One region of the Pseudomonas sp. S2_B07 genome, then DNA from elsewhere that is predicted to be linked to it. Evidence: predicted binding sites of a transcription regulator. Region 1 holds the regulator's gene; each other region holds the start of a gene.
The links. The regulator sigma-54, encoded in region 1, starts transcription at its own class of promoters, with help from an activator protein. The targets are predictions, from matches to a motif close to ANTGGCATNNANNTTGCTNT.
Positions count from the first base shown of each region.

Region 2: flgB (flagellar basal body rod protein FlgB) is a predicted target of sigma-54. The motif match lies at 2,610-2,629, and genes of this name have one in related genera.
Region 3: AB4N43_RS07500 (CmpA/NrtA family ABC transporter substrate-binding protein) is a predicted target of sigma-54. The motif match lies at 1,950-1,969, and genes of this name have one in related genera.

Region 1 is NZ_CP162769.1:2,644,273-2,649,355, forward strand. Features, by position in the region: gene AB4N43_RS12295 (KdsC family phosphatase) at 1-297, shown strand, start outside; gene lptC (LPS export ABC transporter periplasmic protein LptC) at 305-877, shown strand; gene lptA (lipopolysaccharide transport periplasmic protein LptA) at 864-1,412, shown strand; gene lptB (LPS export ABC transporter ATP-binding protein) at 1,412-2,137, shown strand; gene AB4N43_RS12315 (RNA polymerase factor sigma-54) at 2,321-3,814, shown strand; gene hpf (ribosome hibernation-promoting factor, HPF/YfiA family) at 3,889-4,197, shown strand; gene ptsN (PTS IIA-like nitrogen regulatory protein PtsN) at 4,210-4,674, shown strand; gene rapZ (RNase adapter RapZ) at 4,677-5,083, shown strand, end outside.
Region 2 is NZ_CP162769.1:5,273,884-5,278,966, forward strand. Features, by position in the region: gene flgA (flagellar basal body P-ring formation chaperone FlgA) at 1-416, opposite strand, end outside; gene AB4N43_RS24310 (chemotaxis protein CheV) at 499-1,431, shown strand; gene cheR (protein-glutamate O-methyltransferase CheR) at 1,478-2,305, shown strand; gene flgB (flagellar basal body rod protein FlgB) at 2,672-3,079, shown strand; gene flgC (flagellar basal body rod protein FlgC) at 3,083-3,526, shown strand; gene flgD (flagellar hook assembly protein FlgD) at 3,542-4,264, shown strand; gene flgE (flagellar hook protein FlgE) at 4,296-5,083, shown strand, end outside.
Region 3 is NZ_CP162769.1:1,617,455-1,622,537, forward strand. Features, by position in the region: gene rmf (ribosome modulation factor) at 445-660, shown strand; gene AB4N43_RS07495 (quinone-dependent dihydroorotate dehydrogenase) at 840-1,859, opposite strand; gene AB4N43_RS07500 (CmpA/NrtA family ABC transporter substrate-binding protein) at 2,088-3,299, shown strand; gene AB4N43_RS07505 (ANTAR domain-containing response regulator) at 3,315-3,890, shown strand; gene AB4N43_RS07510 (nitrate/nitrite transporter) at 4,200-5,083, shown strand, end outside.

The DNA.
Region 1 (5,083 bases):
GGCATCCCGCACCTTTATCAAGGTCGCGAGGACAAACTGGTGGTACTGGACGAACTTCTGGCCCAACTCAACCTAAGCTATGAACAAGTGGCCTATCTCGGTGACGACCTGCCGGACCTGCCGGTGATTCGCCGCGTCGGCCTGGGCATGGCGGTAGCCAACGCTGCCAGCTTCGTGCGTGAAAACGCCCATGGCATTACCGTCGCCCGTGGTGGCGAGGGTGCCGCTCGCGAATTCTGCGAATTGATCCTGCGCGCCCAGGGCCGCCTCGATGCGGCCAACGCCGCGTACCTGTGAGCCCATTATGCTGAGCAAAAAGTTTCGTAACATCCTGTTGTTCAGTTGCATCGCGGCGCTGTTCGCTGCGGTCGGCTACTGGAACATCAGCCCGGAACGCTTTCTCGACAAGACAGTTGCCCCTGTCGACGAAAGCGCGATCGACTATTACGCACTCAACGCCCACAGCGTGCAGTACCTGCCGGACGGCAAATTGCAGTACGAAATGACGTCCGACAAGGTCGAACACCTGAAAGTGTCCGAGGTCACGCTGCTGACCAACCCCGACCTGAACATGTTCCGCGGCACCCAGTTTCCCTGGCACGTCCAGAGCGAACATGGGGAAGTCAATCCAGACGGCACCCAGGTCGAGCTGATCGACTCGGTACGCATTACCCGTTTCGACGAAAAGAACCGCAGGACCCTGATTACCACCACCCGTATGACTGTGTTCCCGCAGCAGCAATATGCGCAGACCGACCAACCCGTTAGAATCGACGGCGCTGGCGGTGTATCGACAGGCAACGGAATGAAAGCGTACTTGAAAGAAAGCAGGATACACCTGCTATCTAACGTAAGAGGACAGTATGAGGCTCGTTAAAACCCTCCCTATTTTGCTCAGTCTGGGCGCAGCACTGGGAAGCGTGAGCGCCTGGGCTCTGCCGAACGATCAAGAGCAGCCAATCCGCATTCAGGCCGACGATGCCCAACTGGACGACAAGAATGGCGTGGCCACCTATAAAGGTGACGTGATCATCACCCAGGGCTCGATGATCGTTAAGGGCAACACCGTAACCATCACTCGTACGCCGGCTGGCGACATCGACGTGGTGACTTCGGTGGGCAACCTCGCCTACTTCGAGCAACTGCAGACCGCTGGCGACACCAAGCCTGTCCAGGGTTGGGGTGTGACTATCCAGTACCACGCCGCGCAAAACCGCGTCGTGCTGATCGACAAGGCAAAAGTTGTCGACAAGGACAACAACACCACCCAGGGCGAGAAAATCGTCTACGACACAGTCAAGAAGCTTGCGAGCGCTGGCCGTGCGACAGGCAACAAGGTCACCGAGGCGCGTCCACGCATCGACATGGTGATCCAGCCGAAGAAGAAAACCGACGAGCAGAAGGCCCAGTAATGGCAACTCTGAAAGCTCAGCATCTGGCCAAGAGCTACAAGAGCCGCCAGGTCGTGCGCGACGTCAGCCTGTCGATCGACAGCGGTCAAATCGTCGGCCTGCTGGGTCCCAACGGCGCCGGCAAGACCACCTGCTTCTACATGATTGTCGGCCTGGTGCAGGCCGATCAGGGCCGTGTGCTGATCGATGATCTGGACGTCAGCCACCAGCCGATGCACGGTCGTGCAAAGGCCGGTATCGGCTATCTGCCGCAAGAAGCGTCGATCTTCCGCAAACTCTCGGTGGCCGACAACATCATGGCGATCCTCGAGACCCGCAAGGAACTCGACAAGGCCGGGCGTCGCAAAGAGCTGGAAAGCCTGCTGCAGGAATTCCACATCAGCCACATCCGCGACAACCTCGGCATGAGCCTGTCGGGTGGTGAACGCCGCCGCGTGGAAATCGCTCGCGCACTGGCCACCAATCCGAAATTCATCCTGCTCGACGAACCTTTCGCCGGCGTGGACCCGATTTCGGTCGGCGACATCAAGCAGATCATCTACCACCTCAAGGCCAAAGGCATTGGCGTGCTGATCACTGACCACAACGTCCGTGAAACCCTGGATATCTGCGAAACGGCCTACATCGTCAACGATGGCCAGCTGATTGCCGAAGGCGACTCCGCCACTATCCTGGCCAACGACCTGGTTAAAGAAGTTTATCTGGGCCATGAGTTCCGCCTGTAAGCGTTGAGGTGTCTGGCTAGTCGACTGAGCGCTTACGACGATAAAAATCAACAGGTTTTTATTGTTACAGCGCTCTAGGCAAACACTTCAGTTTCAGGCATATAATTTGCTTATGTTTGGCGCTCCGGCGCCCTGTAGTGGATGGCGCATGTGCGCCGGCGAATAAGGTGTTAAGCCCCTGCCATGAAACCATCGCTAGTCTTGAGAATGGGCCAGCAGCTGACGATGACACCGCAGCTGCAACAGGCCATCCGCCTGCTCCAATTGTCGACCCTGGACCTGCAACAGGAAATCCAGGAGGCCCTGGAGTCCAATCCGATGCTCGAACGCCAGGAAGAAGGCGACGACTTCGACAACGCCGACCCCTTGGCCGACAAAGCCGAACAGCAACCCAATGCCGATGTTTCGGAACCCTCCTACCAGGAAACCGCCCCGACGGTGGACAACCTCGAGGAAGGTGACTGGAACGAGCGCATTCCCAACGAACTGCCCGTCGACACGGCCTGGGAAGACGTCTACCAGACCAGCGCCAGCAGCCTGCCGAGCAACGATGACGACGAATGGGACTTCACCACTCGCACTTCGGCTGGCGAGAGCCTGCAAAGCCACCTGCTCTGGCAACTGAACCTGGCACCGATGTCCGACACCGATCGCCTGATCGCCGTGACCCTGATCGACTGCATCAACAATCAGGGCTACCTGGATGAAACCCTGGAGGAGATCCTCGAAGCCTTCGATCCGGAACTGGACATCGAACTGGACGAAATCGAAGCCGTCCTGCACCGCATCCAGCAATTCGAACCGGCCGGCATCGGCGCTCGCAACCTGGGCGAATGCCTGCTGCTGCAATTGCGCCAATTGCCCGCCAAGACGCCTTGGCTGGCCGAAGCCAAGCGCCTGGTCTGCGACTACATCGATTTGCTCGGCAGTCGCGACTACAGCCAGCTGATGCGCCGCATGAAGCTCAAGGAAGATGAACTGCGCCAGGTCATCGAACTGGTCCAGAGTCTCAACCCGCGCCCCGGCTCGCAGATCGAATCCAGCGAAGCCGAGTACGTCGTTCCAGACGTGATCGTGCGCAAGGACAACGAACGCTGGCTGGTGGAACTGAACCAGGAGTCGGTTCCAAGGCTGCGGGTCAACGCCCAGTACGCCGGGTTTGTCCGTCGCGCCGACACCAGCGCCGACAACACCTTCATGCGCAATCAGCTGCAAGAGGCCCGCTGGTTCATCAAGAGCCTGCAAAGCCGCAACGAAACCCTGATGAAAGTTGCCACCCAGATCGTCGAGCATCAGCGCGGCTTCCTCGAATACGGCGACGAAGCCATGAAGCCGCTGGTCCTGCATGACATCGCCGAAGCGGTAGGCATGCACGAATCGACGATTTCACGGGTGACCACGCAAAAATTCATGCATACCCCTCGGGGTATTTATGAGTTGAAATATTTTTTCTCCAGTCACGTCAGCACCTCCGAAGGCGGCGAATGCTCGTCCACGGCGATCCGCGCGATCATCAAAAAACTGGTTGCCGCGGAAAATCAGAAAAAGCCGTTGAGTGACAGCAAGATCGCTGGTTTACTGGAGGCACAAGGCATTCAGGTGGCTCGCCGCACCGTCGCCAAGTACCGCGAATCCTTAGGGATCGCGCCTTCGAGCGAACGCAAGCGGTTGATGTAGAGCCACGCCACAGCGTTCCAGTGGTAGATCATCTGATCTACCGCTTTATGCACTGGCAACGAAGGAGAAGCTGTATGCAAGTCAACATCAGTGGACACCAACTGGAAGTGACCGAACCCCTGCGCACCTACATCGGCGAAAAACTCGAACGATTAGAGCGGCATTTCGACAAGATCACCAACGTGCAGGTCACGATGACGGTCGAGAAGCTGAAGCAGAAAATCGAAGCCACCCTGCATATTCCCGGCAGTGAAGTGGTCGCCAACGCGGAGCATACCGATATGTACGCGGCGATCGACTCACTGACCGACAAGCTGGATAAACAACTCAAAAAGCATAAGGAAAAGACCCAGAGCCTCCTCCAGGGTGCAACCGGTCGTTAACACTCCCAACCCATGATCCGACTTGAAAACATCCTGACCCCCGGCCGTTCCCTCGTGAACGTGCCGGGCGGCAGTAAAAAGAAAGCCCTCGAACAAATTGCCAACCTGATCGCCCGGGAAGTGCCGGATCTGGAGATGCAAGATGTCTTCGAGGCTTTGATTGCCCGTGAAAAACTCGGCTCGACCGGTTTTGGCAACGGCATCGCCATCCCCCACTGCCGCCTGAAGGATTGCAAGTCGCCCATCAGCGCCTTGATGCACCTCGACGCCCCTATCGATTTCGACGCCATCGACGGCGCTCCGGTTGACCTGTTGTTCGTACTGCTGGTCCCGCAAGCGGCTACCGATGCGCACCTTGAACTGCTCCGCCAGATCGCCAGCATGCTCGATCGCAAGGAGGTGCGGGAAAAACTGCGTAGTGCTCAGAGTAACGAAGCCTTGTATAAGGTTGTTCTGGAAGAGCAAAACGGTCACTAATCATGCGCTTGATCATCGTCAGTGGCCGTTCCGGCTCAGGTAAAAGTACCGTACTCGATGTTCTCGAGGACAACGGCTACTACTGCATCGACAACCTGCCCGCCGGCTTGCTGCCGGAACTGGCCGAACGCGCACTGATTCATACCGAATTGGCACAGCCGTTGGTCGCCGTGTCCATCGATGCGCGTAACCTGCCGAGCCACCTGTCACGCTTTCCCGAACTGCTCGAAGAAGTCCGTAGCCGGCACATCAAGTGCGATGTGCTGTACCTGGACGCCGACGAAGAAACCTTGCTCAAGCGCTTTTCCGAAACCCGTCGGCGTCACCCGCTGAGCACCCCCAACCGTTCGTTGGCCGAGGCGATCGAGGACGAAAGCAATCTGCTGGGTCCGATCGTCGATCTGGCCGA
Region 2 (5,083 bases), 2.6 Mb from region 1:
CGTTTGAGGGGGCGCGTGGTGGTGACGACGTCGCGAAACAGGCGGACTTGAGCGGGCACGAACACCGTCCAGGGCGAGGTGCTGTCGCAACGAACCTTGACCGTGACCCGGCCAATCGGGATCGCCGGGCTCTCCAGAGTGGCTGTCAATTCCTTGTCGCACATGGGCATGCGCAGGCGCGGATCGAGCTGCTTGACCTCGATCTCATAACGGCCTTCGGTTTGACTGGTCGCCAAATAGTCTTCTACGGTGAACTCAAGAAAGCCCTGAGTGACGCCGATAAGCATGTCAGGCAAGGTAACTGCGTCAGCAAGGGCAGGGCTGCCAGCGTTGAACAGGCAGACGGCCGACATCGCGCAAAGCACGTGGCGAGCGTTTGATGTCAGGCGTCGGAAAAATGTCAGTTCTGTGTTCATAAGAGTTAAAAAGCAAGCGCCGTGCCGTTTAGCAATGAACGTGCGTCGCAACACACTTAAGCGTTGGTGTAGGAGTCTGTGCATGGCTGGTGTAATGGATGCGGTAAACCAGCGCACGCAACTGGTAGGGCAGAATCGCCTGGAGCTGCTGTTGTTCCGTCTCGACGGCCAGCAACTCTATGGGATCAACGTGTTCAAGGTTCGGGAAGTGCTGCAATGCCCAAAACTCACGCTGATGCCAAAATCCAGTCCTGTCGTGTGCGGTGTGGCAAATATCCGGGGGGCGACCATTCCGATTCTTGATCTGGCCATGGCGACCGGCTCCGGCGCGCTCAAAGATCAAAGCAATCCGTTCGTGATCATCACGGAGTACAACACCAAGACCCAGGGTTTCCTGGTGCGCTCGGTGGAGCGCATCGTCAACATGAACTGGGAAGAGATTCATCCGCCACCCAAGGGCACGGGACGCGATCACTACCTGACGGCTGTGACTCGGGTCGACAATCAGTTAGTCGAAATCATCGACGTCGAGAAAATCCTCGCGGAAGTGGCGCCGACACCGGAAGCGATTTCGGTCGGTGTGGTCGATGTCGAAACCCAGCACAAGGCCTTGTCCTTGAAGGTCCTGACCGTCGATGACTCGTCGGTGGCGCGCAAGCAAGTGACTCGTTGCCTGCAAACCGTCGGTGTCGAAGTGGTGGCGTTGAACGACGGCAAGCAAGCGCTGGATTACTTGCGCAAGCTGGTCGACGAAGGGAAAAAGCCGGAAGAAGAGTTCCTGATGATGATTTCCGACATCGAGATGCCGGAAATGGACGGGTACACCCTCACGGCCGAGATCCGCAACGACCCACGCATGCAAAAGCTTCATATCATCCTGCATACTTCGTTGTCCGGGGTATTCAATCAGGCGATGGTCAAGAAAGTCGGTGCCGATGACTTCCTTGCCAAGTTCCGTCCTGATGACCTGGCATCCCGGGTAGTCGACCGGATCAAAGCAGCAGATATCAGCTAGGGGCCTTCTGCCCCTGGTGATTAACACGATTTAAGAGGCGGTATCTTTGTCTACGGGTAATTTGGATTTCGAACAGTTCCGGGTCTTCCTGGAAAAAGCCTGTGGCATTTTGCTCGGTGAAAACAAGCAGTACCTGGTCTCGAGCCGTCTCAACAAACTGATGGAACAGCAAGGCATCAAATCCCTGGGTGAGCTGGTCCAGCGCATCCAGACCCAGCCGCGCAGCGGTTTGCGCGAGATGGTGGTGGACGCGATGACGACCAACGAAACCCTGTGGTTTCGTGACACCTATCCGTTTGAAGTGTTGAAGAACAAGGTATTGCCTGAAGCGATCAAGGCTGCACCCGGCCAGCGCTTGCGGATTTGGTCCGCTGCGTGTTCGTCGGGGCAGGAACCGTACTCGCTGTCGATGTCCATCGATGAGTTCGAACGCGTCAACATGGGTCAGTTGAAGATGGGGGCGCAGATTGTCGCCACCGACCTGTCCGGCACCATGCTGACCAACTGCAAGACCGGCGAGTACGACAGCCTGGCGATCGGCCGTGGCCTGTCGCCCGAGCGTCTTCAGCGTTACTTCGACCCGAAAGGGCCGGGACGCTGGGCGATCAAGGCGCCGATCAAGAGCCGCGTGGAGTTTCGTTCGTTCAACCTGCTGGACAGTTATGCAGCGCTGGGCAAGTTCGACATCGTGTTCTGCCGCAACGTGCTGATCTACTTCTCCGCCGAGGTGAAGAAAGACATCCTGTTGCGCATTCACAGCACGCTCAAGCCAGGTGGCTATCTGTTCCTCGGCGCGTCTGAAGCGCTGAACGGTTTGCCGGACCATTACCAGATGGTCCAGTGCAGCCCGGGGATCATTTACCAGGCGAAGTGATTCGTTGGCGGCACAACAAACGGGAGTCCTCAGGGGCTCCCGTTTTTTATGCCCGATGGTTTTCCGCCAACACCCCTAAACCCTTGAGGGAGCCGGGTTTGCCCGCGATGGCGGTATCACTGACGAATTTGATGGGGCTGACACACCGCCATCGCGGGCAAGCCCGGCTCCCACAGGGTAAGAGTTGTTCTTTCGAAGGCGATAAGCGGCAGAAAAGCGGCAGCCTGCGGAAACCGGTTGCCGCTTTTCTGGCATTGCCGCCCTTGCCACTGCCGGCAAAGCCCCGGTTTCCGGGGTTTTTCGATTTGGCACGCCGCTTGCTATGTCTCTGTTACGAAAAATCAGGTCACCCGAAGGTTTCCCGACATGAGCATCAGCTTCGATAAAGCGCTCGGTATCCACGAACAAGCCCTGGGCTTCCGCGCTCAGCGTGCCGAAGTCCTGGCCAACAACATCGCCAACGCCGACACCCCGAACTACAAGGCTCGGGATCTGGACTTCTCAAAAGTGCTTGCCGCACAGAACGAGAAAACCAAGGGCGGTACCTTTGCCTTGAACATGACCAACAGCCGTCATATCGAAGCTGAAGGCCTGGGCAATGGCGACGAGTCGCTGCTGTATCGCACGCCGATGCAACCGTCGATCGACCAGAACACCGTGGACGCCCAACTGGAACAGTCTAACTACGCGGAAAACGCCGTCGGCTTCCAGGCCAGCTTCACCCTGCTCAACAGCAAATTCAAAGGGCTGGTATCAGCCCTGCGCGGAGAGTAAGTCATGTCTCTATCCAGTGTTTTCAACATTGCCGGTAGCGGCATGAGTGCACAAACCACGCGCTTGAACACCGTGGCCTCGAACATCGCCAACGCCGAAACCGTCTCGTCGAGCATCGACCAGACCTATCGCGCCCGTCACCCGGTGTTCGCCACCATGTTCCAGGGCGGCCAGAGCGGCGGCAGCGATTCGCTGTTCCAGAGCCAGGACGCTGCCGGTCAAGGCGTGCAAGTGCTCGGCGTGGTCGAAGACCAGAGCAACCTCGAAGCGCGTTATGAGCCGAACCATCCCGCTGCCGACGCCAAGGGCTACGTCTACTACCCGAACGTCAACGTCGTCGAAGAAATGGCCGACATGATTTCCGCGAGCCGTTCGTTCCAGACCAACGCCGAAATGATGAACACCGCCAAAACCATGATGCAGAAGGTCCTGACCCTCGGTCAGTGATAAGGGGCGACTCAGATGAGTGTTACCGATACTACCAGCGCCGTAAGCATCAAGGATGTCCTGGCCAATTCTTCGGTCAAGAGCAACACCAGCAGCGACGGCCTGGCCGCCGCTACCAGCAGCGCCACCGGCAATAAAGCGTTGGGCAAAGACGCCTTCTTGCAGTTGTTGGTGACTCAACTGAAAAACCAGAACCCGCTGGAGCCGCAGGACAACGGCGCGTTCGTCGCGCAGTTGGCGCAGTTCAGCAGCCTGGAAGGCATCACCACGCTCAACGATACGGTCAGCGGCATTGCCGGCAACTACAACTCGTCGCAAGCGTTGCAGGCTTCTTCGCTGGTGGGTCGTTCGGTTGTCGCCCAGACCGACACCGCGGTGGTCGATACCTCCAAGAGTTTCAACGGTACGGCGGTCGTACCGGCCTCGACGAACCCGGTCACGATCAAGATCACCGATACCGATGGCAAAGTGGTTCGCACCATCGATCTTGGCAGTCAGCAGGCCGGCAACGCCGGTTTCATCTGGGACGGCAAGAACGATGCGGGTGAAGTGGCCAAGGCCGGCACTTACAAGTTTGCAGCTACCGCGACTTACGACAGCAAGGCGACCTCGCTGGTGACTTACCTGCCGGCAACCGTCAACAGCGTGACCATCAGCCAGACCGGCGGTGAGTTGATGCTGAACCTGGCAGGCCTGGGCAGTGTTGCCCTGTCCAAAGTACAGACCATTGGTATATAGAGCCGACTAACACGGCACAAAGGAGTGGAATATGTCTTTCAATATCGGCCTTAGCGGTCTCTATGCAGCCAACAAACAACTGGACGTCACCGGTAACAACATCGCCAACGTCGCGACCACCGGTTTCAAATCGTCCCGTGCAGAATTCGAAGACGTGTACTCGGCCACGCGCCTGGGTACCGGCAGCAAGACCGTCGGCAACGGCGTGCGTCTGGCCAACGTTTCCCAGCAGTTCGGCCAGGGTGACGTGAACAACACCGGCAACGTGTTGGACATGGGTATCCAGGGCAACGGTTTCTTCGTCATGAGCGACAACGGCTCGCTGAGCTACACCCGGGCCGGTGCGTTCAAGACTGACGCCCAGAACTACGTGGTCGACAACAACGGCCGTCGCTTGCAGGGTTTTGGCGTAGACGCCAACGGCAAGATCATCAACGGTGTGCTGACCGACCTGAAAATCGACACCTCGAGCCTGGCGCCGCATGCGACCACCCGTGTCGATCAGACGATGAACCTGAACTCCTCGGACCCACTGCCAACAGTGACCCCGTTCAACGTCAAAGACACCAACAGCTACAACAAAACTATTTCCACCCCTGTGTACGACACGCAGGGTAACCAGCACACGATGGACCAGTACTACGTTAAAAATGCGGCGTCCAACTCCTGGACTGTCTACACCTACATGGACGGCCGTAGCCCAACCAACCCACTGGCTGAGCCGCCGGTGCCGATCCAGGCGGATATCACCTTCAATCCTGATGGCAGCATCAAGACTCTGGTGGGCGGTGCTGGCTGGACGCAAACGGGTACCACCCT
Region 3 (5,083 bases), 1.0 Mb from region 1:
GTGGCACGAAGGTGTGCCGTCCCACCTGTGCTGCTCAGGTTAGAAGAGCTTAGATGCACAGGCAGATAAAAAAGTTGATGCAACAAAATGTCATAAGTCGACCCTTCGTCGAATAATGCTTCTGCGCAACAGAAGTCATTCTCACTAAAGGATTAACCCCGTCATCCTGCGGGGGGCCGATCATACAGGGCTTTGGCCAATAAACACGGGCAAACATCGTGTTACTTATGGCCATAGCATCTTTATGGTTACGTCCTTATGACAAAACGATCATTCCCTCGATGTGACGCATTGGTTAGAACTCAACACAGGTTGACGCCGCAACGACGTCGACACCTTGGCTCGCGACGCCGGCAGCGGGCCCCAACGGCAGAAGTTTTTTTCTGCCAGACCTCGATTGAGGTCTACGCGATAAATACAGTCAACAAGTGAGGGCAACACCCTATGAGAAGACTTAAGCGTGATCCGTTGGAAAGAGCATTTTTGCGCGGATATCAATATGGCGTTGGTGGCAAATCCCGTGAGCTTTGCCCATTTACTCTACCGTCAGTACGCCAAGCCTGGATTAACGGCTGGCGCGAGGGACGCGGCGACAACTGGGACGGTATGACCGGCACTGCGGGAATCCACAGACTCAACGAACTTCACGCCGTCGGCTAATTTACAGGGCCTAACACTCCGACACGACAATCTGATGACTGAATGAATTAACCACGCACGTCCCATCCGGACGGCGGGCTCCGGCCCAGGGGCTCCTTCGAGGAGCCCTTTTTTATGCCTGTCTTTCGCCGAAACGTGTAGCAGCTGTCGAGCCTGCGAGGCTCGACAGCTGCTACACGTCAGCGCTGGGCGGCTATGGCGTCTACCGACTCACGAATCAGCGCCGGACCTTTGTAGATAAAGCCGGAGTAGATCTGCACCAGGCTCGCACCCGCAGCGATTTTCTCTGCGGCGTGTTTGCCTTCGGTGATCCCGCCCACGGCGATGATCGGCAAGCGACCGGCCAGCTCCGAGGCCAGCACCTTCACGGTGTGGGTGCTCTTGTCACGAACCGGTGCGCCGGACAGACCGCCCGCCTCGTCACCGTGCTCCATGCCTTCTACACCGACGCGGCTCAGGGTGGTGTTGGTGGCGATCACCGCGTCCATCCCGGTTTCAATCAGCGCTTGTGCGACCTGCGCGGTTTCTTCGTCGGTCATGTCCGGTGCGATCTTGATCGCCAGCGGGACATGTTTACCGTGACGCAACGCCAACTCGGCGCGGCGCGTGGCCAGGTCAGCGAGCAACTGCTTGAGCGAATCGCCGAACTGCAGGCTGCGCAGGCCCGGGGTGTTCGGCGAGCTGACGTTGACCGTCACGTAGCTGGCGTGGGCGTAGACCTTGTCCAGGCAGATCAGGTAATCATCGACCGCGCGCTCGACCGGGGTGTCGAAGTTCTTGCCGATGTTGATGCCCAGCACGCCCTTGTATTTGGCGGCGGCTACACGCGCCAGCAGGTGATCGACGCCAAGGTTGTTGAACCCCATGCGGTTGATGATCGCCTCGGCTTCCGGCAGGCGAAAAATCCGTGGTTTCGGGTTGCCCGGTTGCGGACGCGGGGTGATGGTGCCGATTTCGACAAAACCAAAACCCAACTGGGCGAAACCGTCGATGGCCGCGCCGTTCTTGTCCAGACCCGCCGCCAAGCCCACCGGGTTCGGGAAGTCCAGGCCCATGACCGACACCGGCATTTTCGCCGGGGCCTTGCACAGCAAGCCGTTGAGGCCCAAACGTCCGCCCGCGCCGATCAGGTCCAGAGACAGATCGTGGGAGGTTTCCGGGGAAAGTTTGAACAACAGCTGACGGGCCAGGGTGTACATGGGCGGGTTTGACTCTGGGCTACGAAAAGTGGCGGCAATTATAGCCGCGCATCGGGGCCGCAGGCGAGGCGCGCGACAAAATCAGCGAGCGATGGCATATGCCTTGCACCACCACCGGTATCAGCACTCATGCCAACGGCGGAATGGGTCGAAAGACAACGGCGTCGTCACTGGCCCTTGCTCTGGCAAGGCGCCTGGTACGGCGTTTTTTATGCAAGGTGCTTATCGATGATTGAAGTTCCAGCCAACCCTCTGGCGTGGGTCAATGGCAGCGATGCCCCGGAAAAGACCGACATCAACCTCGGTTTCATGGCCCTGAGCGACTGCGCCTCGGTGGTGGTCGCCGCCACTCAGGGGTTCGCCCAGCCTTACGGCCTGACCCTGAACCTCAAGCGCCAGTCGTCCTGGGCCAACCTGCGGGACAAACTGGTCAGCGGCGAACTCGACGCCGCCCACAGCCTGTATGGTCTTATTTATGCCGTCCATCTGGGCATCGGCGGCGTGGCCTCGACCGACATGGCCGTGCTGATGGGCCTGAACCAGAATGGCCAGAGCATCAATCTCTCTCACGGTTTGCAGGCGCTGAGCGTGACCAGTCCTGATGCACTCGAGCGCCACGTGCACCAATCTCGCCCGAAACTCACCTTCGCCCAGACCTTTCCGACCGGCACCCACGCCATGTGGCTGTATTACTGGCTGGCGAGTCAGGGCATCCACCCGCTGCAAGATGTCGACAGCGTGGTGGTACCGCCCCCGCAAATGGTCGCGCACCTGCAAGCCGGGCGTATCGATGGCTTTTGCGTGGGTGAACCGTGGTCCGCCAGCGCAGTGCAACAGAATCTCGGCTTTACCCTGGCGACGACCCAGACCATCTGGCCCGATCACCCGGAAAAAGTCCTCGGCTGCACCCGTGCGTTTGTCGAGCAGTATCCCAACACCGCGCGGGCCTTGGTGATGGCGATCCTGGAAGCCAGCCGGTTCATTGAACAAAGCACGGAAAACCGCCGCAGCACCGCGCAGCTGTTGAGCGCGCCCGACTACCTCGACGCCCCCCTCGACTGCATCGAACCGCGCCTGTTGGGCGACTACGCCGACGGCCTGGGCCATCGCTGGCAGGACCCGCACGCGTTGCGCTTCCATGCGGGCGGCGAGGTCAACGTGCCGTACCTGTCCGACGGCATGTGGTTCATGACCCAGTTCCGGCGCTGGGGCTTGTTGCGCGACGATCCGGATTACCTCGGCGTGGCCCGTCAGGTCCAGCAACTGGATCTGTACCGCGAAGCCGCCAGTGCCGTCGGTGTCGATATCCGGGGGCAGGACATGCGCAGCAGCCAGTTGATCGACGGCAAAGTCTGGGACGGTTCCGACCCGGCCGGTTATGCCCGCAGCTTCAAGTTACACGCCCTGAGCGACAGCTCGCACCGATTCGCCCAGCGCTGACAGGAGACTGCGAACATGCTGCGTATCCTGCTGATCAACGACACTGCGAAAAAAGTCGGTCGACTGAAAGCCGCCCTGACCGAAGCCGGGTTCGAGGTAATCGACGAATCGGGCCTGACCATCGACCTGCCCGAACGCGTCGAAACGGTGCGTCCGGACGTGATCCTGATCGATACCGAGTCACCGAGCCGCGATGTGCTGGAACAAGTGGTGTTGGTGACCCGTGACCAGCCACGACCGATTGTCATGTTTACCGATGAACACGACCCCGGCGTGATGCGTCAGGCGATCAAGTCCGGGGTCAGTGCCTACATCGTCGAAGGCATTCACGCACAGCGCCTGCAGCCGATTCTCGACGTGGCCATGGCGCGGTTTGAAAGTGACCAGGCCCTGCGCGCCCAGCTGTATGCCCGCGACCAGCAACTGGCCGAGCGCAAGCGCATCGAACTGGCCAAGGGGCTGTTGATGAAGATGAAAAGTTGCAACGAGGAAGAGGCCTACACCCTGATGCGCCGGCAGGCGATGAGCCGGCAACAGAAGTTGATCCAGGTTGCCGAGCAGATCATTGCCATGAGTGAGTTGCTCGGGTAACCGATCGTTCCCACGCTCCTCGTTACAGCTTGAAGCGGACGTGGAGCGTCCATGGCGGCATTACCACGCTCCGCGTGGGAACGATCTCCTGAAACTGGCACAAATCTGGCTAAGTAATCACCACAGGTAACCAACGGCGGTTGCCCCACCTACGACAAAGACGTCGCTCACCTCATTTGCCCTTGGCGAATCCGGTAGCGGCGTTTTTTCGTTTTGGCCCCACAGCCCGGGGCCGGTGGTGCGGCCCACAGGCGCCCCACCTGCTAGCTCATGACTCCTTCTCGAGACTCTTCACAGCTGAGGTGCGCGATGAATTCAAGCTTCTGGAAATCCGGCCATACGCCGACACTGTTTGCGGCCTTCCTCTATTTCGACCTGAGCTTCATGGTCTGGTACCTGCTCGGCCCGTTGGCCGTGCAGATCGCCGCCGACCTGCACCTGACCACCCAACAACGCGGGCTGGTGGTGGCCACGCCGATCCTGGCCGGGGCCGTGCTGCGCTTTATCATGGGCATGCTGGCGGATCGTCTATCGCCCAAAACCGCCGGACTGATAGGCCAGGTGATTGTCATCTGCGCGCTGTTCGGCGCCTGGAAACTCGGGATTCACAGCTATGAGCAAGCGCTGGTGCTGGGCCTGTTCCTCGGCATGGCCGGGGCGTCCTTCGCCGTCGCCCTGCCGCTGGCCTCGCAGTGGTATCCGCCACAGCATCAAGGCAAAGCCATGGGCATCGCCGGTGCCGGTAACTCGGGCACCGTGCTTGCCGCACTGATTGCTCCGGTATTGGCCGCTGCGTTCGGCTGGAGCAACGTGTTCGGCTTCGCCCTGATCCCGCTGATCCTGACACTCATCGTTTTTGCCTGGCTGGCGAAAAACGCGCCGGAACGGCCGAAAGCCAAGTCGATGGCCGACTACTTCAAGGCCCTGGGCGATCGCGACAGCTGGTGGTTCATGTTTTTCTACAGCGTGACCTTCGGCGGCTTCATCGGCCTGGCCAGCGCCCTGCCCGGCTATTTCAACGACCAGTACGGCCTGAGCCCGGTGACGGCCGGTTACTACACGGCGGCCTGTGTGTTCGGTGGCAGCCTGATGCGCCCATTGGGTGGTGCCCTGGCAGATCGCTTCGGCGGGATACGCACGCTGCTGGCGATGTACACGGTGGCGGCGCTCTGCATTGCAGCGGTGGGTTTCAA